Regions from separate parts of the Heyndrickxia sp. FSL K6-6286 genome, predicted to be linked through region 1. Evidence: predicted binding sites of a transcription regulator. Region 1 holds the regulator's gene; the other holds the start of a gene.
The links. Region 1 encodes NrdR, which represses ribonucleotide reductase genes. Its sites were predicted from a motif close to AACACNATATATNGTGTT; they were not measured.
Positions count from the first base shown of each region.

Region 2: MHI39_RS09770 (vitamin B12-dependent ribonucleotide reductase) is a predicted target of NrdR. The motif match lies at 9,058-9,075, and genes of this name have one in related genera.

Region 1 covers NZ_CP152029.1:1,678,692-1,690,686, forward strand. Annotated here, with positions in the region: gene MHI39_RS08460 (protease modulator HflC) at 1-266, shown strand, start outside; gene polA (DNA polymerase I) at 376-3,009, shown strand; gene mutM (DNA-formamidopyrimidine glycosylase) at 3,032-3,865, shown strand; gene ytaF (sporulation membrane protein YtaF) at 3,939-4,571, shown strand; gene coaE (dephospho-CoA kinase) at 4,585-5,187, shown strand; gene MHI39_RS08485 (glyceraldehyde-3-phosphate dehydrogenase) at 5,372-6,403, shown strand; gene speD (adenosylmethionine decarboxylase) at 6,630-7,007, shown strand; gene nrdR (transcriptional regulator NrdR) at 7,129-7,584, shown strand; gene MHI39_RS08500 (replication initiation and membrane attachment family protein) at 7,667-9,064, shown strand; gene dnaI (primosomal protein DnaI) at 9,072-10,007, shown strand; gene MHI39_RS08510 (putative sporulation protein YtxC) at 10,100-10,948, shown strand; T-box leader at 11,022-11,250, shown strand; gene thrS (threonine--tRNA ligase) at 11,428-11,995, shown strand, end outside.
Region 2 covers NZ_CP152029.1:1,932,151-1,944,145, forward strand. Annotated here, with positions in the region: gene MHI39_RS09730 (shikimate kinase) at 1-414, shown strand, start outside; gene MHI39_RS09735 (YqzE family protein) at 440-616, shown strand; gene MHI39_RS09740 (YqhG family protein) at 1,239-2,045, opposite strand; gene MHI39_RS09745 (SNF2-related protein) at 2,014-3,720, opposite strand; glycine riboswitch at 4,005-4,099, shown strand; gene gcvT (glycine cleavage system aminomethyltransferase GcvT) at 4,324-5,430, shown strand; gene gcvPA (aminomethyl-transferring glycine dehydrogenase subunit GcvPA) at 5,447-6,796, shown strand; gene gcvPB (aminomethyl-transferring glycine dehydrogenase subunit GcvPB) at 6,789-8,246, shown strand; gene MHI39_RS09765 (rhodanese-like domain-containing protein) at 8,375-8,755, opposite strand; gene MHI39_RS09770 (vitamin B12-dependent ribonucleotide reductase) at 9,184-11,745, shown strand.

The DNA of each region.
Region 1 (11,995 bases):
ATGCTGAGAAAAATACGATCGAGGCCAAAACGGATAAAGTAGTAAAAGAAATGCTTTCAAAAGCTCAAGCGGATGCAGAAGTAATCCGATCCGAAGGAGAAGGAGAGGCAGCTAAAATCTATAATGAAGCTTTCTCGAAAGATAAAGAGTTTTACCATCTTTTTAGAACATTAGAATCATACAAAAAGACAATTGGTGACCAAACAATGATCATTCTCCCATCAGATTCACCATATGCAAAATTATTAATGGGCTATACAAAATAATAGACTGATATGGTCAGCAACGATGCTGGCCATTTTCCTTTTCAGGCGTGTACATGATAAAATGGGGTAAGGTAACTACTCGGATACGATAAATCTGGAGGGGAAACGATTGGAAAAAAAGCTAATATTAATTGATGGAAATAGTATCGCCTATCGGGCATTTTTTGCCTTACCATTATTAAACAATGATAAAGGGATCCATACCAATGCCATTTACGGTTTTACAACGATGCTAATGAAAATTTTGAATGAAGAAAAGCCTTCTCATTTATTAGTGGCTTTTGACGCAGGGAAGACGACTTTTCGTCATAACACATTTAAAGAATATAAAGGAACGAGGCAGAAAACACCACCTGAGCTTTCGGAACAATTTCCATTTATTAGAGAGCTACTAGATGCCTATGGGATTAAAAGGTATGAATTAGAAAACTATGAAGCTGATGATATTATTGGGACACTCTCTCTTCAGGCTGAAAAAGATGGTTTTGAAGTGAAGGTAATATCTGGAGATAAGGATTTAACACAGCTTAGCTCAGAACATACAACAGTATGCATTACCAAAAAAGGGATCACAGAAATAGAGGAGTATACACCAGAGCACATTAAAGAAAAGTATGGTTTAACTCCAGAGCAAATTATTGATATGAAGGGATTAATGGGTGATTCTTCGGATAATATTCCTGGAATTCCTGGAGTCGGAGAGAAAACAGCCATTAAACTATTAAAGGAATATGAAACAGTAGAAAACTTATTACAATCTATTGATCAAGTTAGTGGAAAGAAATTAAAAGAAAAAATCGAGGAATATCAAGAACAAGCAATCATGAGTAAAAAGCTTGCAACAATTACTCGTGAAGCTCCTGTAACTATATCAGTGGATGAAACAGCTTATGAAAATAGTAATGATGAAAAACTAGTTACTCTTTTCAAGGAGCTAGGTTTTAATTCATTAATAGATAAATTAGATGTCAAACATAACCCTGATCAAAAGGAAGAGTTCGACAAGCTCGAATATCAAATAATTGAAGAAATCACAGATGAACTGTTTACGAACGAGAGTGCTCTTTATTTGGAAATCTTTGAAGAGAATTATCATACGGGTGAAATAATTGGTCTAAGTATTTGTAATGAAAATGGAGTATTTTATTTACCGGTAAAGACTGCTTTGAATTCTAGTGCATTTAAAACATGGGCGCAAGACGAAACAAAGAAAAAATTTGTATATGATGGAAAAGCTGCAGTTGTTGCTTTAAGACGTTTTGGTGTGGAGCTGAAAGGAATAGATTTTGACTTATTAATTGCTTCTTATTTACTCAATCCTTCGGAAACTGTGGAAGATTTTGCATCCGTTGCGAAACGTCACGGGTATAACATGGTTCATAGTGATGAAGAGGTGTTCGGTAAAGGGGTGAAGCGAAAAGTTCCAGAAGAGAACACCCTTGCTGATCATGTAGTGAGAAAGGCTGTTGGAATTGCTAGCTTGGTTAATTCTTGCTTAGAGGAGCTTGAGAAAAATGATCAGCTAGAACTCTTTACAGAGCTTGAGCTACCTCTTTCATTTATATTAGCAGATATGGAATCAACTGGAATCATGGTGAATATTGACCGTTTAAAACAGATGGGGGAAGAATTGACTGAACGTTTACAATCAATAGAAGAAAAAGTGTTCGAATTAGCTGGTGAGTCATTTAATATTAATTCTCCAAAGCAATTAGGTGTTATATTATTTGAAAAACTAGGATTACCTGTGTATAAGAAAACTAAAACGGGTTATTCAACATCTGCAGATGTACTTGAAAAGCTTGAATCTGAACATGAGATTGTTAAGGAAATCCTCCACTATCGTCAATTAGGTAAATTACAATCTACCTATATTGAAGGTTTATTAAAAGTTGTTCATTTAGACAATAGTAGGATTCATACAAGATATAATCAAGTTCTTGCTCAAACAGGAAGACTAAGCTCAGTTGACCCCAATCTTCAAAATATCCCCATTCGACTAGAGGAGGGACGTAAATTAAGACAAGCCTTTATCCCAACTGAAGAGGATTGGTTCATTTTCTCTGCTGATTACTCACAAGTAGAGTTGCGTGTATTAGCTCATATTGCGGGTGATAAAAAGCTTATCGAAGCTTTTAACGAAGATATGGATATTCATACGAAGACAGCGATGGATGTATTCCATGTGAAAAAAGATGAAGTAACCAATAATATGCGTCGGCAAGCAAAAGCAGTTAACTTTGGAATAGTTTATGGAATTAGTGATTATGGGTTATCACAAAATTTAGGTATTACAAGGAAGGAAGCAGGGAAATTTATTGAACGCTATTTTGCGAGTTATCCTGGGGTAAAAGATTTTATGACGGATATTGTTCAGGACGCAAAACAAAAGGGTTATGTTTCAACAATTCTAAAAAGAAGAAGATATATACCTGAAATAACTAGCAGAAACTTTAATATTCGTAGCTTTGCCGAGAGAACTGCAATGAATACACCGATTCAAGGAAGTGCCGCTGATATTATTAAGAAAGCAATGATTGATATGGCGGCTAGATTAAAACAAGAAAACCTACAAGCACGTCTTCTTTTACAGGTACACGATGAATTGATTTTTGAAGCTCCTAGTAATGAAATAGATATTTTAAAGAAAATTGTACCTGAAGTGATGGAAAATGCAGTTCAATTAGTTGTACCTCTTAAGGTTGACTATGCATACGGTCCTACATGGTTTGATGCAAAATAAGTAATAAAAGAGGAGATTTATGATGCCTGAATTACCGGAAGTAGAAACGATAAGAAGAACATTACAGAATCTTGTAGTAGGGAAAACGATTGATAATGTACAGGTGCATTGGCCTAAAATCGTAAAAAAGCCGGTTGAGGTTGAACAATTTAAGGATGCATTGATCGGGGAAACAATTACAGATGTTAATCGAAGAGGGAAGTTTCTAATTATTAATCTAAATACTTACGCTCTCGTTTCCCATCTACGTATGGAAGGGAAATATGGTTTATTTAATAGTGATGAACCATATGATAAGCATACACATGTCATATTTCATTTTACCGATGGAACAGAGCTGCGTTATCGCGATGTCCGAAAATTTGGGACAATGCATTTATTTTTGAAGGGTGAAGAAAACAACGACCTTCCATTATCACAATTAGGTCCTGAACCGTTTTCAAGCTCATTTACTAACCAATATTTGCAGGGAAAACTTAAGAAAACGGAACGAAAGATAAAACCTGTACTTTTAGACCAAACAATTGTTACAGGACTTGGCAATATTTATGTGGATGAAGCATTGTTTAGAGCAAAGATACATCCTGAACGAAAGGCCAACACCTTGAATAGCGATGAACTAATAAATCTTCATCAAGAAATTATCGCTACCTTATCTGAAGCTGTAGAAAAAGGTGGGAGTACGATTCGTTCCTATGTAAATTCCCAAGGAGAGATTGGTATGTTCCAATTGCAATTACTTGCATATGGGCGTAAAGGGGAAGAATGTAAACGATGTGGAACCCCTATAGAAAAAATTGTCACTGCGGGTCGAGGAACTCATTTTTGTCCAAACTGTCAAAAGAATAGGCCCTAATTAAATTTTAACATCTGATAAGCTCCTTCCATATATTATAGTTAGTGATGTGAGAACAGGAAGGAGCTTTATCATGGGCTTTCAGTTATCACTCTTTTTAATGGCTTTTGCTGTTAGTTTAGATAATTTTAGTGCAGGTTTTACTTATGGTTTAAGAAAAATGAAAATCCCGATAAAATCTATATTGATTATAGCGATTTGTTCAGGACTTTCATTGGGAATTGCATGTGTCTTTGGGAGGATTCTACAGTCGTTTATCGATCATAATCTCGCCAATCGATTGGGTGGTATCATATTAATTTTGATTGGCATTTGGGTCTTGTATCAATTTTTTAAGCCAGAAAAGGTATCAACAAAAGAGGATGAAAAAGTAGTATTAAATGTTGAAATTCGTTCACTCGGTGTAGTAATAAATATATTAAAAAAGCCAACGAGTGCGGATTTTGACAATTCCGGAGCCATAAATGGAATTGAAGCGTTTATGCTTGGATTTGCTTTGTCTTTAGATGCCTTTGGAGCTGGAATTGGAGCAGCTATGCTCGGATATTCTCCAACCTACTTAAGTATTCTAGTTGCGTTAATGAGCTTTTTATTTGTAACAGGTGGATTAAAATTAGGAAAAATGTTCTCCCATCTTAATTGGATGCAAAAAATTTCTTTTTTACCGGGTGTATTACTAATATTAATCGGAGTATTTAAATTTTAGTGAGGTTATAAATATGGCAAAGATTATAGGACTAACCGGTGGTATTGCGAGTGGAAAAAGTACAGTTTCTAACTTATTAAGAAGAAAAGGCTTTGCTATTGTGGATGCAGATATTGCTGCTAGAAAAGTTGTTGAAATTGGTAAGGATGCCTATAAACAAATAGTTGAAGCTTTTGGTCCAGAGATTTTACAACAAGATCAGAATCTGGACAGAAAAAAACTAGGAACCATTGTTTTTCATGATGAAGAAAAACGGCTAATGCTAAATCAAATTGTTCATCCCGCTGTTAGAGAATACATGCAAAAAGAAAAAGAAACAGCTCTTAAACAGGGGAAAGAGACGGTTATTATGGACATTCCATTATTGTTTGAAAGTAACCTCGGTTACATGGTAGATCAAACGATCCTTGTCTATGTTGAGCAATCCATCCAATTACAAAGACTGATGGATAGAAATCAATTCACGGAGGCAGAGGCGATGGCAAGAATTCAATCACAAATGCCACTTGAAGAAAAAATTGAGAAATCTGATGCTGTAATTAATAATAATGGAACGATTGATGAGACAGAACAACAATTAAATGAAATCATTACAAAATGGTTCCTTAAACCTTAAATTTATAAGGTAAATAGAATAACACAAATAAGGGAGATTCCTATAAATATTAGGAATCTCCCTATTTTTATTTGGAATTTATAAATAGAAACATATTTGTACTTACATAATTCGATTAATGTGTTATACTATTTTTAGAAAATCCACTTAATGAGTATAACTTTAATATTGGAGGCTAACATTGATGAAAACAAGAATAGCAATTAATGGATTTGGTCGAATTGGACGAATGGTATTCCGAAAAGCGATATTAGAGAATGAATTAGATATAGTAGCGATCAATGCAAGTTATCCTGCAGAAAGCTTAGCACATTTAATTAAGTATGATACAACACATGGGAAATTTGAGGCAGATATTCTGTCAACTGAAGAAGCATTAATTGTTAATGGACATCGCATTAAACTCCTAAATCAACGGAATCCAGGAGAACTTCCGTGGAAAGATATGAATATAGATATTGTAATTGAGGCAACTGGTAAATTTAATTCACGAGAAAAGGCTGAACTTCATTTACAAGCCGGTGCCAAAAAAGTGATCTTAACTGCCCCTGGGAAAAATGAAGATGTAACTATTGTCATGGGAGTAAATGAAAGCGCATTAAAAATTGATGAACATGACATTATTTCAAATGCATCATGTACAACAAACTGCTTAGCACCAGTCGCCAAAGTATTAAATGAGCAATTTGGCATTGAAAACGGATTAATGACTACTGTCCATGCCTATACGAATGACCAAAATAATATAGATAATCCGCATAAAGATTTACGTCGTGCCCGTGCATGTGCGCAATCCATTATACCTACAACAACAGGTGCTGCTAAAGCGTTAGCCCTCGTTCTACCAGAACTGAAGGGGAAGCTTCACGGAATGGCTTTAAGGGTACCAACTCCAAATGTATCCTTAGTTGATTTAGTTGTAGATTTGAAGAAAGAAGTAACAGTTGAAGAGGTAAATGAGGCGTTTATGACAGCTGCCTCAGGCTCCTTGCATGGAATCCTAGAATTTACGACAGAGCCACTAGTATCAGTTGATTTTAATACGAATCCACATTCAACTATTATTGATGGTTTATCGACCATAGTGATGGATGGACGGAAAGTGAAAGTTCTTGCATGGTATGATAATGAGTGGGGATATTCCTGTCGAGTTGTAGATTTAACTAAATTTGTTGCCAAAGAAATGAATACAAAGTCAAAAGTAAACATAGGATAAAATATATGAGCTTGCTATCCATGGATAGCAAGCTTTTTTTATCATTCTATTGCAAAAAGAATTTAAACAAAGTATACTATTTTTCGTGAAGTTAAAAATTTAATATTTGTGGCTACTTAAAGGGTTAGGACCTCTTTGGACTAACTTTCCCCCGTGGTAGTTACATTTGTGCTTTTCACAATGTTTTTTAACCGCAAAAATATTAAGTTTGAAGGGGGAACGATCAATGGAAACTATGGGTCGTCATGTAATTTCTGAATTATGGGGTTGCGATTTTGAAAAGTTAAACAATATGGATTTTATTGAAAAAACGTTTGTTGATGCAGCATTAAAATCTGGTGCTGAAATTCGCGAGGTGGCTTTTCATAAATTTGCTCCACAAGGTGTGAGCGGTGTAGTTATTATTTCTGAGTCACATTTAACTATTCACAGCTTTCCTGAACATGGATATGCTAGTATTGATGTTTACACATGCGGGAATTTAGATCCAAATATTGCCGCAGATTATATAGCAGAAAGTTTACATGCTGAAAAGAGGGAAACGATTGAATTACCTCGTGGCATGGGAGCCGTACAAATTAGCAAAGAACAAGTAAATGTATGAAAAAATAATATAAAAAAAGAGCAACGAGGTGTATAGACATACACCTCGTTTTTTTTCTTGTGATTTTCACAAGTTTTCTATATCATGAAGATATTAATGATCTTTGAACGGAGTTGATCATATGAAATGTCCGTCATGCTCACATAATGGAACTCGCGTAGTTGATTCACGCCCTATTGATGAAGGCCGCTCTATACGGAGAAGAAGAGAATGCGAAATATGTAACTATCGTTTTACAACATTCGAAAAGGTCGAAGAATCTCCTCTTATCGTCGTGAAAAAGGAAGGGGTACGCGAGGAGTTTAGTCGTGATAAAATATTACGAGGTTTAATAAAAGCTTGTGAAAAAAGACCTGTGGCTCTTGCGGAATTAGAAAAAATAACGTTAGATATAGAGCAGCACTTAAGAAATCAAGGATATTCTGAGGTTAACTCGGAGTTAATTGGTGAACTGGTTATGGACAAGTTAGCAAAAGTAGATGAGGTTGCATATGTCCGGTTTGCTTCGGTTTATAGGCAGTTTAAGGATATCAATGTTTTTCTTGAGGAATTGAAAGAACTAATAAAAAAAGATTAGCAAATGGAGGGTGACCCAACTAATGAGTGTTTTACACTTAGGGTCACCTTTTCAAATCAATGTGTTTTGAGGAAGTGTAGACATGAATCAGATGTGGAATGAGGTACAGCCTGTTGATCGGTACCAGGTAACTTCAAATGGAATCCTACATGACTATGATCGGAAGGTCATCTCGTTTCTTTATCAACCATTAATTGGAACTAATTGTTATAGCTTGTATTCGACTCTTTGGAATGAAATTGAAATCAATAGGATATGGTCAGATGATTGGACACATTATCATTTAATGAATTTTTTAGGATTAAATTTGAGAGAAATTTATGAAGCCCGTTTAAAGCTTGAGGGAATCGGACTATTGAAAACATATATGAAAAAAGATGGGGAAGAACGAGGTTTTATTTATGAGCTCCAGCCACCCTTATCCCCTGAACAATTTTTTACGGATGGGATGTTAAATGTTTTTTTATATAGACAATTAGGGCATAGTCATTTTCAACGGATGAAAAAGTTTTTCTCGGACCATGTGATTGACAGAGATTCACATAAAGAAATTACTCGATCATTTCAGGATGTATTTACTACGAATAATGATCCTTTTATCCAGGATATGGATGCTCAAAACGCAAGTCTTATTGAAAACAATAGTCAGTATATCTCAAGAAATGAAACGAGTAAGATACAAATAGAAGTAGCGAATTTTGATTTTGAATTATTGTTTGCTGGATTAAATGAATACCTAATTCCAAGGAAAGCTATCACTCGTCAAGTGAAGGAAGCAATATCCAACCTTGCATTCTTATATAGTATTAACGCGATTGAGATGAAAAGTTTATTACTGAGTTCATTAAATGCAGAACAGGAAATTGATATTAATGATTTGAGAAAAGCAGCGAGAGATTGGTATCAACTGGAACATGCAGATGGGGTCCCGCAATTAGTTGACCGAATTCAACCGGGATTGCAACGTCAAGCTGGTGTAAATGATACAATGACACAGGAAGAACAATTAGTCCATTATTTGGAAACAACCTCGCCGCGTCAATTATTAATTGATATTTCGGACGGTGCAGAACCTTCCAAAGGCGACCTTGTTGCAATCGAAGAGATAATGTTTCAACAGCAGCTTCCTCCAGGAGTTGTCAATGTACTAATTCATTATGTTATGCTTAAGACAGATATGAAACTCACTAAAAATTATATAGAAAAAATAGCCTCTCATTGGGCAAGAAAAAAAGTCAAGACGGTGAAAGAGGCAATGGATCTTGCAAAAAATGAGCACCGACAGTATCAGCAATGGGCTAAAAACAAGGATCAAAAAACACAAAGAAAACAACCGATTCGCAAAGAAAAATTACCTGATTGGTTTAATGAAGAAAATAATCAGACCGAAGAAAAAAATCAACTGAAAGAGAAAGAGTCGATGGAGGAAAAGCGCCGAAGATTAGAATCAATTCAAAATCAATATAAAAATCGGAGGTGAAGTATAGATGGAAAATATAAATGATACATTAAAGAGATTTACTATGAATAGTCGTTTTCAACAACAAATGAATGATATAAAAAGAGAAGTGATCAATCACCCGGATATACGTGAGTTTCTTAGAAAGCACCAAGATGAGATTACTACATCAATGATTGAAAAAAGTTTAATGAAGCTATATGAGTATAAGGATCAATCAAAGGACTGTAGGGACTGTCCTAGTTTAGATTCTTGTGTAAATATGATGAAAGGTTTTGAACCAGAAATTATTTTGCGAAGAGACTCGATTGATCTCCACTATCGTCCATGTAAAAAGAAACGAATAGCTGACGAAAGAAAGAAATCAAGAGAATTAATTCAAAGCATTTATGTACCAAAGGAAATATTACAAGCTTCATTTGGTGATTTTTCATTGGAATCGGATGGACGGTTAACGGCATATGAGTATGCAGAGCGATTTGCTCGAGAATATGAACTAGGTAAAAAAATGAAGGGGCTCTATCTTTTTGGGAAATTTGGTGTTGGGAAATCCTATTTATTAGGGGCGATTGCTAATCATTTAGCTGAAAATAAACAAATTTCCTCCTTGATTGTTTATGTGCCAGAGTTTTTCCGAGAAATGAAGCAATCATTAAGTGATCATTCTACAAATGAAAAACTAGAGGTTGTAAAAAAAGCCCCTCTATTAATGCTAGATGATATTGGTGCAGAAGTAATGACAAGTTGGACACGTGACGAAATATTAGGATCGATCATGCAATTTCGTATGCAAGAAAACTTACCTACCTTTTTTTCATCCAATTTTGATTATGGGGAACTACAACATCATCTTACTTATTCTCAAAGAGGAGAAGAAGAAAAAATAAAAGCTGCCCGAATCATGGAAAGAATTAAATACTTATCGATTCCAATACGTGTAGATGGACCGAATATGCGACACTAGTCTAGATACATTTAAGTAACTACTACTTCTAAATTGTCCAAGCATCCCATATATATATATCATGGATGATTCCATGTAGAGGGGGGATATGCTTGGATTTTGTTTTTAAAGAATTATCTGATGCAATTTGGCTACATGAATATTTTATCAAGAAAAATCAAACGATAACATTTTATGAAACAGCTTTCCAAAATCAAAAGCAATATATTTTAACGATTGATAATCATAAGGTTTCAATCCAAGAAATACAATCTGGATTTATTCAATTTATTCTAATAAAAAAACGAATGGATTGGGCTCGAGATATTCTCAAAGAATATTTTTATTATAAAGAGGAGTCCGAACAAGATAATATTTTGGACATTGTAACGGAAATGTTTGATGGGGAACGTCCAGAACTTATGAAAATGGTTAGTGTAATGAATGATGAAGTGATGATACGAGAGGCAATTCTCTCTTTATTTGATGATCATAAATCGATTTCTTTTGACTCATTAATCAAGTTTCGCTTAAAAAAATATTTTGAACAATTGATTCAATATGTTGAAATGGCGATAGATGAATATAAAATGGAACAAGAGTATCAAGTATTTATTCAAATGTTAAGAGATTATTTGGCTAATCGTAAGGCATGTATGGACACTGTTCGAATTTATTTTGGTGAGTATGGGAAGTTTTATAGTAAAGAATATCAGGAATTATCAAAAGAGCAGATTTCAGAAATGATTGATAGAAGATTAATTACGAATCATCCAATCTATATTGATTCTGTTACAATTGCTCCTTTACTGTCCATTGCGCCCAAAAATATATATTTATATGCTGATTCAGCAGATAATGGATTGATCCGAACCATTCAAAATATTTTTGAAGAAAGGGTTATCCTTTTAGAGAAAGAACAATTTTGGAAAGAAAAAAACAGGTATCCTATTAATCACTAAAAAATTTATTGACACACCTCTTGATTTTCTCGGGTGAACCATCTATAATTACGTACATATTCAATCAAAATAGTTAAATGTATTGATGAGGACAAGAGTATTCCTTTACGGTTCCCAGAGAGGAAAGAAATGGTGAAAGCTTTCCAACACGAATTGAGTACTTACCACCTCTAAACTTCAACTGCGAACGTTTAAACTATTAGTAGTTGACGGACACATTCCGTTATAATGATCCGAAGTCATATCATCATGTTGATATGAAAACTTAGGGTGGAACCACGTGTATATAACTCGTCCCTTTCATAGGGAACGAGTTTTTTTATTTTTGGGCTCTTTAAAAAGTTTTGTAGCAGGTGATTATAATGAATGCTATTGATTACAACTAAAAAATGTAGTAAAAACGCAAAAAGAGTCTACATAATATAATCTGCTGTCGTACCAAATAAGGTACTCACGCATTAATGAAGGAGTGGTACAGAATGTCAGAAGTGATTAAAATGACTTTTCCAGATGGTGCTGTAAAGGAATTTCCTAATGGAACAACTACTGAAGATATTGCAGCATCTATTAGTCCTGGATTAAAGAAAAAAGCAATTGCAGGGAAAGTGAATGAAAAATTAATTGATCTTCGTACGCCAATTACGTTTGATGGATCTATTGAAATCGTTACACCCGACCATAAAGATGCATTAGAGGTACTACGTCATAGTACAGCTCATTTAATGGCACAAGCTGTTCGGAGAATTTTCGGAAATGTGAAATTAGGGGTAGGGCCAGTTATCGAAGGTGGATTTTATTATGATATGGACCTTGAAGTATCTATCACACCTGAGGATTTACCGAAAATAGAAAAAGAAATGAAGAAAATTATTAGCGAAAATCTTGAAATCATACGTAAGGAAGTTTCTCGTGATGAAGCAAAAGAACTTTTTGCTGGTGATGAATATAAGCAAGAACTCATTGATGCAATTCCTGCTGATGAAAAAGTAACGATTTACGAACAAGGTGAATTCTTTGATCTATGTCGTGGAGTACATGTTCCTTCTA
Region 2 (11,995 bases), 250 kb from region 1:
ATTGAGCTGGAAGAAGGAACAACCATTGCAGAAATTTTTGCAAATAAAGGTGAAGAATATTTTCGCAAAAAAGAAACAGAAATTTTACAAAGGACAGAAGAGTATGAAGGGATTATCACTACTGGAGGGGGAATTATTAGTTCAGAAGTAAATCAACAATTATTAAAAAAATTAGGCTTCACAATATTTTTGCAATGTGATCCTCTTCAGATGGTCAAAAGAATACAAAATGACCCGACACGTCCATTGGCACGGAATAAATCAGAAAGAGAAATGATTAATCTATATCAATCAAGATTGCCGTATTATAAGGAAAGTGCAGATATGATTATAGATACCACTAATTTATCCATCCCTGAAACGTTAAAAAAACTTGAAGGATGTATACAAGGATTAGAGCTTGGCAATAATTAAGTATCATAGGGGTGGTGTAAAAAATATGTCTACTAATGATTATGTAAAATATATTACCCAAACCTTTGTGAAACACTTTGACACGCCAAAATCCGATCGAATCCAATCACGATTGGAACGAAAAGAACAAAAGAATCCATTTCTTTATCGCTGGTTTGGTGTATTGCCCTATTCAATTATCATGCTATTTAAAAGGAAATAGGAGAGTAATCTCTCCTATTTTTTTTTATGCTCTTTTCTCAAATCTTGTTGCTACTTAGAGAATGTTTTAACTAATAAAAATAGGTTGAAGACAGCCAAATCCTTCATTAAGAAAAGAGCTACAAACGTTAAAAGAATGCTGTCCTATTATTAGGTGTAAAAGCCGGCAGTAGAGCTTTTACAGACGCAACAAATAATCTTATATGTATATTAGGCACTTTTCTCAAACCTGTTGCTATTCAGAGAATTTTTTAACTAATTAAAAATACGTTGAAGACAGCCAAATCCTTTATTCTACTGAGAAAAGAGCTGAAAACTTAGAAAGAATGCTGTCCTATTATTAGGTGTAAAAGCCGGCAGTAGGGCTTTTACAGACGCAACAAATAATCTTATATGTATATTAGGCACTTTTCTCAAACCTGTTGCTATTTAGAGAATGTTTAACTAATAATATAATGGGTTGAGACCAGCAAGTCCTTCATACGAACAGACTTTATTATAAAGATTCTACACTACGGCTTACAATGAAGATTGTTGATTACTTCAATTTAATCCACAATGGAAATGATTAAAGTCGTGAATTGTTTGAGTGCTATGGCGATGCTTAGGTGTTCCCTCACTTGTTAGTTCTCTTCATATATATGATTATCCATCAAATAAAACAGTCCACCATTGATAATTTCAATTGTAATGAAAGGTTCATATTGATGTTTTAACGCTTCTTTTTCTGTTAAATAAGCTTCCGGTTTTTCTTCGATGTCTTCATAAAAATGATCTAATAAAGATAAATCCTCATTCCAACGCTGTTTTGCTTCTTCTGCCCATGAATGATCTTCCTTCATAATTTCCTGTCTTAAAAAATTTTCAATTCTAGTTACACCACTTGTAGGCATAATAATTGGTGTTAAGGTAAAACTAAAATCTGGAATTTTAGGGGATAGCACTTTCTTTGTCAGTTTTTCATGAAATTGTTCGATGAGTATACCGTTAATAAGGTTTAAACCAAATGACCGGAAAACATCACGTTTCCGATCACATTGATAAGAAATTTTTATATTCATTCCTAGCCATGGATATAAAGGTGTTTGTTGCTTGGGCATAGTTTGAGAGATTTCATATAATCGAATATATTTTGCAAAATTCTTCGTCGATTGAAAAATTTGATGAAGACGAGGAGAACCAAAATGAATGACCTCGCCTTTGATTTGATCAGGAGCTTTTTCTTGATCAGTAATCAGAGTTAATTTCATTGGGTTAGGGATTCCACCTGTTTTCTCTAAATAATGCCAGTAAAAAGGACGATTCATTAATTCTTTATCAAGTTCCTTTGTTAACTGAACGGTTAAGTAACCAGCTTCACTTTCAATAATCTCACACTCGTTTGCTTCAAAATATTGACTAAGATATTGATGAATTTCCTGCTGCTGCACCGAAATTACCTCCTTCTTTTTCTTTTATACTTTCGGCAAACTGTATCATTTCTGTTAAATTATCCATTTTAATTTTCATTTCTCCTTCAGTTCGTGAGTTCTGAAAGATGTCTTGCAAATGATTTTCTAATTTTCCAAACTCCAACCTTGTTAAAATGTCATCTAATTCTCCAATTACACGTTCAAATAAATTTATTTTTTCATAAAGAAGTTTAAGAATGTGATCTTCGACCGTATTTTTCGTAGCTAAATTATAAATATGAACATCTTCTTGTTGACCTAGACGATGTACACGTCCAATTCGTTGTTCTAATCTCATTGGATTCCAAGGTAAATCAAAATTAATCATATGATGGCAGAACTGTAGGTTAATTCCTTCCCCACCAGCCTCGGTTGCAATTAAAACCTGTGCATGTTTTTGGAATAATTCTCTCATCCAGTCCTTCTTCCCACGTTTAAATCCGCCGCGAAACGGAACAGAGCTAATTCCATGTTGCTTTAAAAACCATTGCAAATAAAGCTGTGTAGCTCGATATTCAGTGAAAATAATGACTTTATCATTTATATTTTTTATTAATTCTAAAGTTTTCTCAGCTTTTGAATTTTGTTTAACGGCTTCAATTTTTTTAAATAAAAGTGAAATCTGTTCTGTAAAAAGAGGCGATGGATTTTCGTATTTTTTCAACATGTTTTTTAATGTATAGTAGACAGATTCCCTGCTACTGCATGCTTCGCGTTGTAAAGTCATCATAGAAAAACCGCCTGGGCCATATGCTTGATCATTAGTTTTCAATAGTTGGATGGAATCATATAAATCTCTTTCCTCTTTAGAAAAATCAATTAAAATAGTTTTAACATGACGTTTAGTCCACTCAATCCCTGTATCTATTCTACGATTGCGGATCATTACTTTATTAACTAGTTCTTTTAAACGTTCTTCATCCTTTGTCGACCTTTCACCACTTTTATATTTTTCAAAAAAGTTCGTTTGACTACCAAGATGACCAGGTTTTAAAAGTGATACTAAATGAAAAATCTCATCAATACGATTTTGGATTGGAGTCGCTGTTAGCAAAAGACAGAACTTTTTTTTGAGATTTTGCACAAATTCATAGTTTTTTGTTTTATGATTTTTTAATTTATGCGCCTCATCAATAATGACTAAATCATAACTTTGCTCGTAAATTTTTTCCCGATGTGGAGATCGTTTTGCGGTATCGATGGAAGAAATCACGCAATCACATTGATCCCAAACATAGCTTTTTTTCTGAGCAACTGCTGGAATATAGAATTTTGTGTTCAATTCAAACGCCCATTGAGAGACTAAAGAGGCGGGAACAAGGATCAACACTTTTTTTACAAGACGCCGGATCATGAGTTCTTTTAAAATTAATCCGGCTTCAATTGTTTTTCCTAATCCAACCTCATCTGCCAAAATGGCTTTGCCATTCATATTTTCAACAACTTGTTTTGCAACTTCTAGCTGGTGTGGCAAAGGTTTTAAGTTTGCTAAGTGTTTTGTGCATTGTAATCCTTCAAACTCAGGTATAATTTGTTGTTTTTCCATCTGGATTGCTAAATCATATAATTGCCAATTTCCCCAGGGACCATCCTTTACGAATCGATCTGCTAAACCCTTACTCCATGAGTGATCAAAATTTATTTTTATTGACATAAAACCACCTCATCATTCAGTCCGATATAGATATACATGAATAATAGACGAATAAAAAAATAATTTATAAAAGAAATGTTCGTATTTTAGTGTTATAAATAAAATGTATGCCTTTTCTTGCAAGAATTCTTTTGTAAAAGGTGTATTTTTTGTTCGAAAATGCTAGAAAAATGATTGCTGAAAATAATGAATAATGATAGGATGGATATAGCTTGAAAAGGATTTAAAAATGAATAAAAAGCTTATTTTAGTAGTATATCCATTTTTCAATTAAATATAGGCGAATGATTACAGGGGGAGAGATCGCTTAAGTGCGACGCCGAAGGAGCAAATAATAAATAATTATGAATCTCTCAGGCAAAAAGACTCTTGTATGACGCAACTCTGGAGAGTGCTTTCTATTTAGGAGCCACCAAAGGGGAAATCCTTTTCATATGTTTCAAAGCAATCGTATCGGAACAAATGTGAAGGTAAACTTTCAGGTGCCAGGACAGAGACTAATTTAAAAATTGGTTTTCTCTGTCCTTTTTTATGTCTAAATCTTTGAAATTAATTGAAAGTGGAAGAATGCCAAATTTAATTATATTGATAGGGGGATCATCAATGTCAGAATTAAAGAGAACACCATTATATGATGTATATAAAGAATATGGTGGCAAAACAATTGATTTTGGTGGATGGGAATTGCCAGTACAATTTTCGAGTATTAAAGAAGAACATGAAGCAGTTCGTACGAAAGCTGGTTTATTTGATGTATCCCATATGGGTGAAATAACGGTTAAAGGAAAAGACAGTACAGCATTTTTACAAAAAGTCATGACAAATGATATTTCAAAGATTGCCATTCATGGTGCACAGTATAATGCCATGTGCAATGCAAATGGTGGTACTGTTGATGATCTATTAGTTTATAAGTATTCAGATGAACATTACCTCCTTGTAGTGAATGCCAGCAATATTGAAAAAGATTTTAACTGGCTAAAGGAACACGTGGAAGGTGATGTCGCTTTAGAAAATATTTCTTCAAGCATTGGTCAAATTGCTATTCAAGGTCCCCTTGCAGAAACGATTCTACAATCGATTGTGAATGACATGAATTTGGCCGATATTAAATTTTTTAAATTTAATCCTGAAGTGAGTATTAAAGGGATAACAGCATTAGTTTCTCGTACAGGGTATACGGGTGAAGATGGCTTTGAAATTTATTGTCGTGCAGAGGATACCATTTCATTATGGAAGGAACTATTAGCTGCCGGAAAGGAAGAAGGGCTACTTCCTTGTGGCTTAGGAGCTAGGGACACTCTTCGTTTTGAAGCAACCTTGCCATTATATGGTCAAGAATTAACTGCGGAAATCAGTCCCCTTGAAGCTGGGATTGGATTTGCTGTGAAAACGACTAAGAACGCTGACTTTATTGGAAAGTCCGTATTAAAAGAACAAAAGGAAAAAGGTTTAACTAGAAAAATCATAGGAATTGAAATGATTGATCGTGGAATTCCACGTCATGGATATAAAATCTTCTCAGGAGCCGAAGAAATTGGCTGGGTAACAACAGGAACACAGTCCCCTACATTGAAGAAAAATATTGGTTTAGGTCTTGTTGATATTCAATTTACAGAACTAGATCAAGAGATCGATATTGAAATTCGTAATAAACGTTTAAAAGCAAAAGTAATACAAACACCATTTTATAAACGACCTAAAAAATAGGATGGGAGAGAGATATATGACAAAGCATCGTTATCTACCGATGACAGAGCAGGATAAGAAAGAAATGCTTCAAACAATAGGGGTTGACTCTGTTGATGAGTTATTCAGTGATATACCAGAAAAAGTCCGTTTTAATGGATTATATAACATAAAAGAAGCAAAATCTGAAAGCTCCTTACTTAAAGAATTAAGTCAAATGGCAGCAAAAAATATGGATGTAAAGCAAAATATTTCATTTTTAGGTGCTGGTGTTTATGATCACTATATACCAACGATTGTTGATCATGTCATAAGTAGATCTGAATTTTATACGGCGTATACGCCATATCAACCGGAAATTTCTCAAGGTGAATTACAAGCAATATTTGAATTTCAGACCATGATATGTGAATTAACAGGTATGGATGTAGCAAATTCATCTATGTATGATGGAGGAACAGCGTTAGCCGAAGCAGCAATGCTCAGCTGTGGCCAAACACGTAGAAAAAAAGTCCTTATTTCTGAAACTGTTCACCCGGAATCACGTGAAGTCTTAAAAACATATGCAAAAGGTCAGTATATTGATGTGGTTGAAATTCCACATGAAAATGGTGTGACAGATATAAAGGCATTAGAAAGAGAAATTAATGAAGATGTAGCAGCAGTGATTTTACAATACCCTAACTTCTTTGGAAGAATTGAACCATTAAAAGAATTCGAGCCTATAGTCCATCAACACAAAGGTTTATTTATTGTTTCGAGTAACCCTCTAGCATTGGGTGCTATTACCCCTCCAGGAAAGTTTGGTGCAGATATTGTCGTCGGCGATGCGCAAGTGTTTGGCATTCCACAAAGCTTTGGAGGTCCACATTGTGGGTACTTTGCAGTTACTAATAAATTAATGAGAAAGGTGCCAGGACGATTAGTTGGAGAAACAGTTGATGAAAATGGGAAAAGAGGCTATGTATTAACTCTTCAAGCCCGTGAACAGCATATTCGCCGAGATAAAGCAACATCTAATATATGCTCTAACCAAGCATTGAACGCATTAGCAGCTTCAGTAGCCATGACAGCCCTTGGAAGAAAAGGTGTGAAAGAAATGGCGGTTCAAAATATCCAAAAAGCCTGTTATGCGAAAAAAGCATTTTCTCAAAATGGTTTTGAACTTGTATTGGATGGACCAAGCTTTAATGAGTTTGTCGTGAAATTAAATAAGCCTGTTAAAGAAGTAAATAAACAATTACTTGCAAAAGGAATTATTGGTGGGTATGACTTAAGCAAAGATTATCCGAAAATGGTTAATCATATGTTGATTGCTGTTACTGAGTTACGTACAAAAGAGGAAATTGATCAATTTATTAAAGAATTGAGGGATAGCCATGAATAAGGTGGATCAACCATTAATTTTTGAACTCACAAAACCTGGCCGAATCGGTTATAGTCTTCCTGAACTTGATGTTCCTAATATTGACATTAGTGAATATTTTTCAGCTGAATATATTCGTGATGAGGAGCCCAATCTACCAGAAGTATCTGAATTAGATATTATGCGTCATTATACTGCTTTATCAAAGAAAAATCATGGTGTAGATTCTGGGTTCTATCCTCTCGGTTCATGTACGATGAAATATAACCCTAAAATAAATGAATCTGTTGCTCGTTTTCCAGGATTTGCTCATATTCATCCACTCCAAGATGAAGACACAGTTCAAGGTGCATTAGAATTAATGTATGATCTTCAAGAGCATCTTATTGAAATAACTGGTATGGATGAAGTCACTTTACAGCCTGCAGCTGGAGCGCACGGGGAATGGACGGGATTAATGATGATCCGTGCTTATCATGAAGCAAATGGTGATGTAAATCGAACGAAAGTGATTGTACCAGATTCTGCTCATGGAACCAATCCGGCATCAGCTACAGTAGCAGGTCTTGAAACGATTACTGTAAAGTCTAATGAGAATGGATTAGTAGATTTAGAGGATTTACGAAAATTAGTTGGTCCTGATACAGCTGCATTAATGTTAACCAACCCAAATACTCTTGGGTTATTTGAGGAAAATATTTTAGAGATGGCTGAAATTGTTCACGGTGCTGGTGGAAAATTATACTATGATGGGGCAAATTTAAATGCTGTCCTTTCGAAAGCACGTCCTGGCGACATGGGATTTGATGTTGTTCATTTAAATCTGCATAAAACCTTCACTGGACCACATGGTGGTGGTGGACCAGGTTCAGGTCCGGTAGGTGTGAAAAAGGATTTAATTCCATTCCTACCTAAACCAGTATTGGTTAAGGAAGGCGATCGATATACATTTGAATATAATCGTCCACAATCAATCGGTCGTGTAAAGCCATACTATGGAAATTTTGGCATTAATGTTCGAGCATATACATATATCCGAACAATGGGACCTGATGGACTAAAAGCAGTAACAGAAAATGCAGTAATCAATGCCAATTATATGATGAGAAGATTAGCAGAATACTATGATCTTCCGTATGATCGTCACTGTAAGCATGAATTTGTTCTTAGTGGGAAGCGCCAAAAGAAATTGGGGGTACGTACATTAGATATTGCCAAGCGTCTTTTAGATTTTGGTTACCATCCACCAACTATTTACTTCCCATTAAATGTTGAGGAATGTATGATGATTGAGCCTACAGAGACAGAATCGAAGGAAACCTTGGATGCTTTTATTGATGCAATGATTCAGATTGCGAAAGAAACAGAAGAAAATCCTGAGATTGTGCAAGAAGCTCCACATACTACAGTCGTAAAACGTTTAGATGAAACCTTAGCTGCCCGTAAACCAGTTTTAAGATATGTAAAATAATATAAAATAAAGGCTTTTTTCTATAACTTTGCTGCCTGTAGTTGGGTTTTTACAAAAGCAACAAACTATATGAAAATAGCCAAAATAAAAGACCTCTTTTTTAATGAAGAGGTCTTTTTACTTATAAGTTATTTAGATTTTATTTTTCCAGTCCATTTTTTAAATCCGCCTTGTAATTGATAGAGCTCACGATAGCCTTTTTTATAAAGCATTTGGGCAGCTCGTCCACTACGCATTCCGCTTTGGCAATATAAATAAACGGGCTTATCTGGACGGATTTCTTTCATTCTCATTTTTAATTGGGAAAGAGGGATATTTCTTGAACCTAGTATATGTCCTCCATCAAACTCATTTGCTTCCCGTACATCAATTAATTGCGCTTTCCTATAACCTGCTTTGAACTCTTCTTCACTTAAAGTTTTTACCGCTTTCTTTTGGGAAAAATAATTAAAAAGAGTGTATGCAATTAAGGCTATGATTACAATAATAAGAAAATATAAACTTCCCACTAGTCTTTCTCCTTTCTACGAGGTAACACTATCTTCTATTATATTCATCAATAGACTTGGAATCAAAACTTTTTCATATAAAAATTTTTTATTTTCATTTTTTATGTGTTCAGAGTAGATATCATCGGGGTTTGTACAGGGATAATATTATGCAACCAGTAAAATTGATTGAAAATGTTCCTTTTTAATACTAAAACACATTTTTTCTCCTTTTTTCTACTTATTTTATTTGTTTCATGATTTGACAAAAAAGAACAATGTTAAACACTTGCGCAATATATAGTATTTGTGGTAGTGGTTCAGATACTATATATTGTATTTTGTTGTTGATTTTCAATGGTTGGTTATGGTAACTTTATTAAGGAGAAAACAACGAGAATAAAAACTTGTAGGAGTAAAATGATAGAAAGATAGAGGGAGTTGTCTATATGTCTGTTGCGTTAACAAGTGAATTGAAAATTAACGAGGAACAATTAAATAAAGCGATTAAATTGTTTCCTCAAGTACATCCAGTGACCCCTGATATGCGCATTACCCATAAAGGTGTTTCACGTTTAGTAATGATTGATCGTTATTCATTTAAAGATACGGAAAAGATCACATTAGCAGAGGGAGACTTCGTTGTCCTGACGATTAAAGAAGATCCAAAATTTCCTGCACGTGGTTTAGGGTTTATCAAACATATTAATTGGGAACAGAAAACTGCTGATGTACAAGTGGACGAAGAATATCGCAGTGCTTTAGATGATCCGAAAGAAATGGAATCTGGATTAATAACAAGACCACTAGATATTATCGAAAAACCATTAGAAGTGTTTTATGAGCAAATTGCTAAAAGGAACGCAACAGGCTTAGCTTCAGTAGAAAAAACAGAAGAAAAACGTCAAGAGTGGTTTGAAAAGTTTTATCAAGAGCTAGTAAACTTAAATTTTGTACCTGCTGGACGGGTTTTGTATGGTGCAGGGGCAGATACTGAAGTTACTTATTTTAATTGTTATGTTATGCCTTTTGTTCCTGATTCTCGAGAAGGTATATCTGAACACCGTAAGCAAGTTATGGAGATTATGAGTCGTGGTGGCGGTGTGGGAACAAACGGATCGACTTTACGCCCAAGAAACACATTAGCAAAAGGGGTCAATGGTAAATCCTCAGGTTCAGTTTCATGGCTTGATGATATTGCAAAGCTCACTCATCTTGTAGAACAAGGTGGATCAAGAAGAGGCGCTCAAATGATTATGTTGTCCTCATGGCATCCTGATATTGTTGAGTTTATCATTTCAAAGATGCAGAACCCGAGAATCCTACGATTTTTAATAGAAAACACAAAGGATGAATCGATTAAAAAACATGCGAAGGACAAGCTGAAATTCACCCCTTTAACAGAGCAAGAAAAGGCGATGTATCAAGGGATTATTAATTATAAGACAATCCCTGGATTAGGTGGTTTTAGCGAAAGCATCATTAAAGAAGCGGAAGATAAATTACGTGAAGGCGGAACATACACGGTCCATAATCCGGAATTTTTAACTGGTGCGAATATATCCGTTTGCTTAACGAAAGACTTTATGGATGCAGTTGAAAATAATGAGGATTATGATTTACGCTTCCCGGATGTTGAAAATTATAGTGCCGAAGAAATGGAACTCTACAATACGAAATGGCAAGAAATCGGCGATGTTCGCGAATGGGAAAAGCTTGGTCATAAAGTGAGAACCTATCGCAAAATTAAAGCAGAGGAACTTTGGAACTTAATCAATATATGTGCTACTTACTCAGCTGAACCAGGGATCTTCTTTATCGATAATGCGAATGACATGACAAATGCCAAAAGTTATGGACAAAAAGTAGTAGCGACAAATCCATGTGGTGAGCAGCCACTTGCTCCATATTCTGTCTGTAATTTAGCAGCCGTCAATTTAGCTGAGATGGCGAACAAAGAAACAAAGACAGTTAATTTTGATAAATTAAAGCGTACCGTTGAAATAGGTGTACGCCTTCAAGACAACGTGATTAATGCAACACCTTATTTTCTTGAACAAAATAAAAAACAAGCATTAGGTGAACGTCGTGTAGGACTTGGTGTTATGGGCTTAGCAGACTTATTGATCTATTGTGAAAAGGAATATGGTTCAGAAGCAGGGAATCAACTAGTAGATCAAGTAATGGAGACGATTGCAACGACTGCTTACCGTACATCAATTGAGCTAGCAAAGGAAAAAGGTAGCTTCCCATTTTTACAAGGAGAAACTACTGAAGAAACGAATCAATTACGTGAAGCATTTATTCATACAGGATTCATGAAGAAAATGCCTGAAGATATTCGACAATCGATCTTAAAACATGGAATTAGGAATTCCCATTTATTAACTGTCGCACCTACTGGATCTACTGGTACTATGATTGGTTGTTCAACTGGCCTTGAACCTTATTTCTCATTTACGTATTATCGGAGTGGACGTCTTGGAAAATTTATTGAAGTAAAAGCAGAAATTGTTCAAGAATATTTAACAAAAAATCCAGATGTAAACCCTGAGCAATTACCTGAATGGTTTGTTACTGCGATGGAGTTAGCCCCAGAAGCACATGCTGATGTACAATGCATCATTCAGAGATGGATTGATAGTTCAATCTCAAAAACGGTTAATGCACCGCGTGGCTATGCCGTTGACCAGGTTCAGAAGGTGTATGAGCGTTTATATAAAGGTGGAGCCAAAGGTGGAACGGTATATGTAGATGGAAGCAGAGACTCCCAAGTATTAACATTAAAAGCTGAAGAAAATCAAGTAGATGATGGAATGACATTGGATCGCTCCAATGATAAACAAAACGTTGTGCTGGTAGATACAATTCAAGACTTAAGATCAACAAGTGTAACGATTGGTTCTGAAATTGGCAATACATGTCCGGTATGTCGTAAAGGAACAGTCAAGGAAATCGGTGGTTGTAATACATGTGATAATTGTAATGCACAATTAAAATGTGGATTATAAGTAAGTTGAAAGAGATGAAATGTAGCTTTGAAATAAAAGTCACGAAGCTATTGCCTTAAAAATCATTTCTCTAGGGCTTGTGTTATTAAGCAAAATCAGACAAAAGATTGTGATTCAATTTACTTAAAGTAACGGAGCTGGTTAGCTGAATAAGAGGTTAAAAGCAATGAGAAGAAAAAGTAAACTCATTTTAAGTCAATTAAACTGATTGAAAACAATGTTTTTGTCACATATTGTTTAGAAATTCATT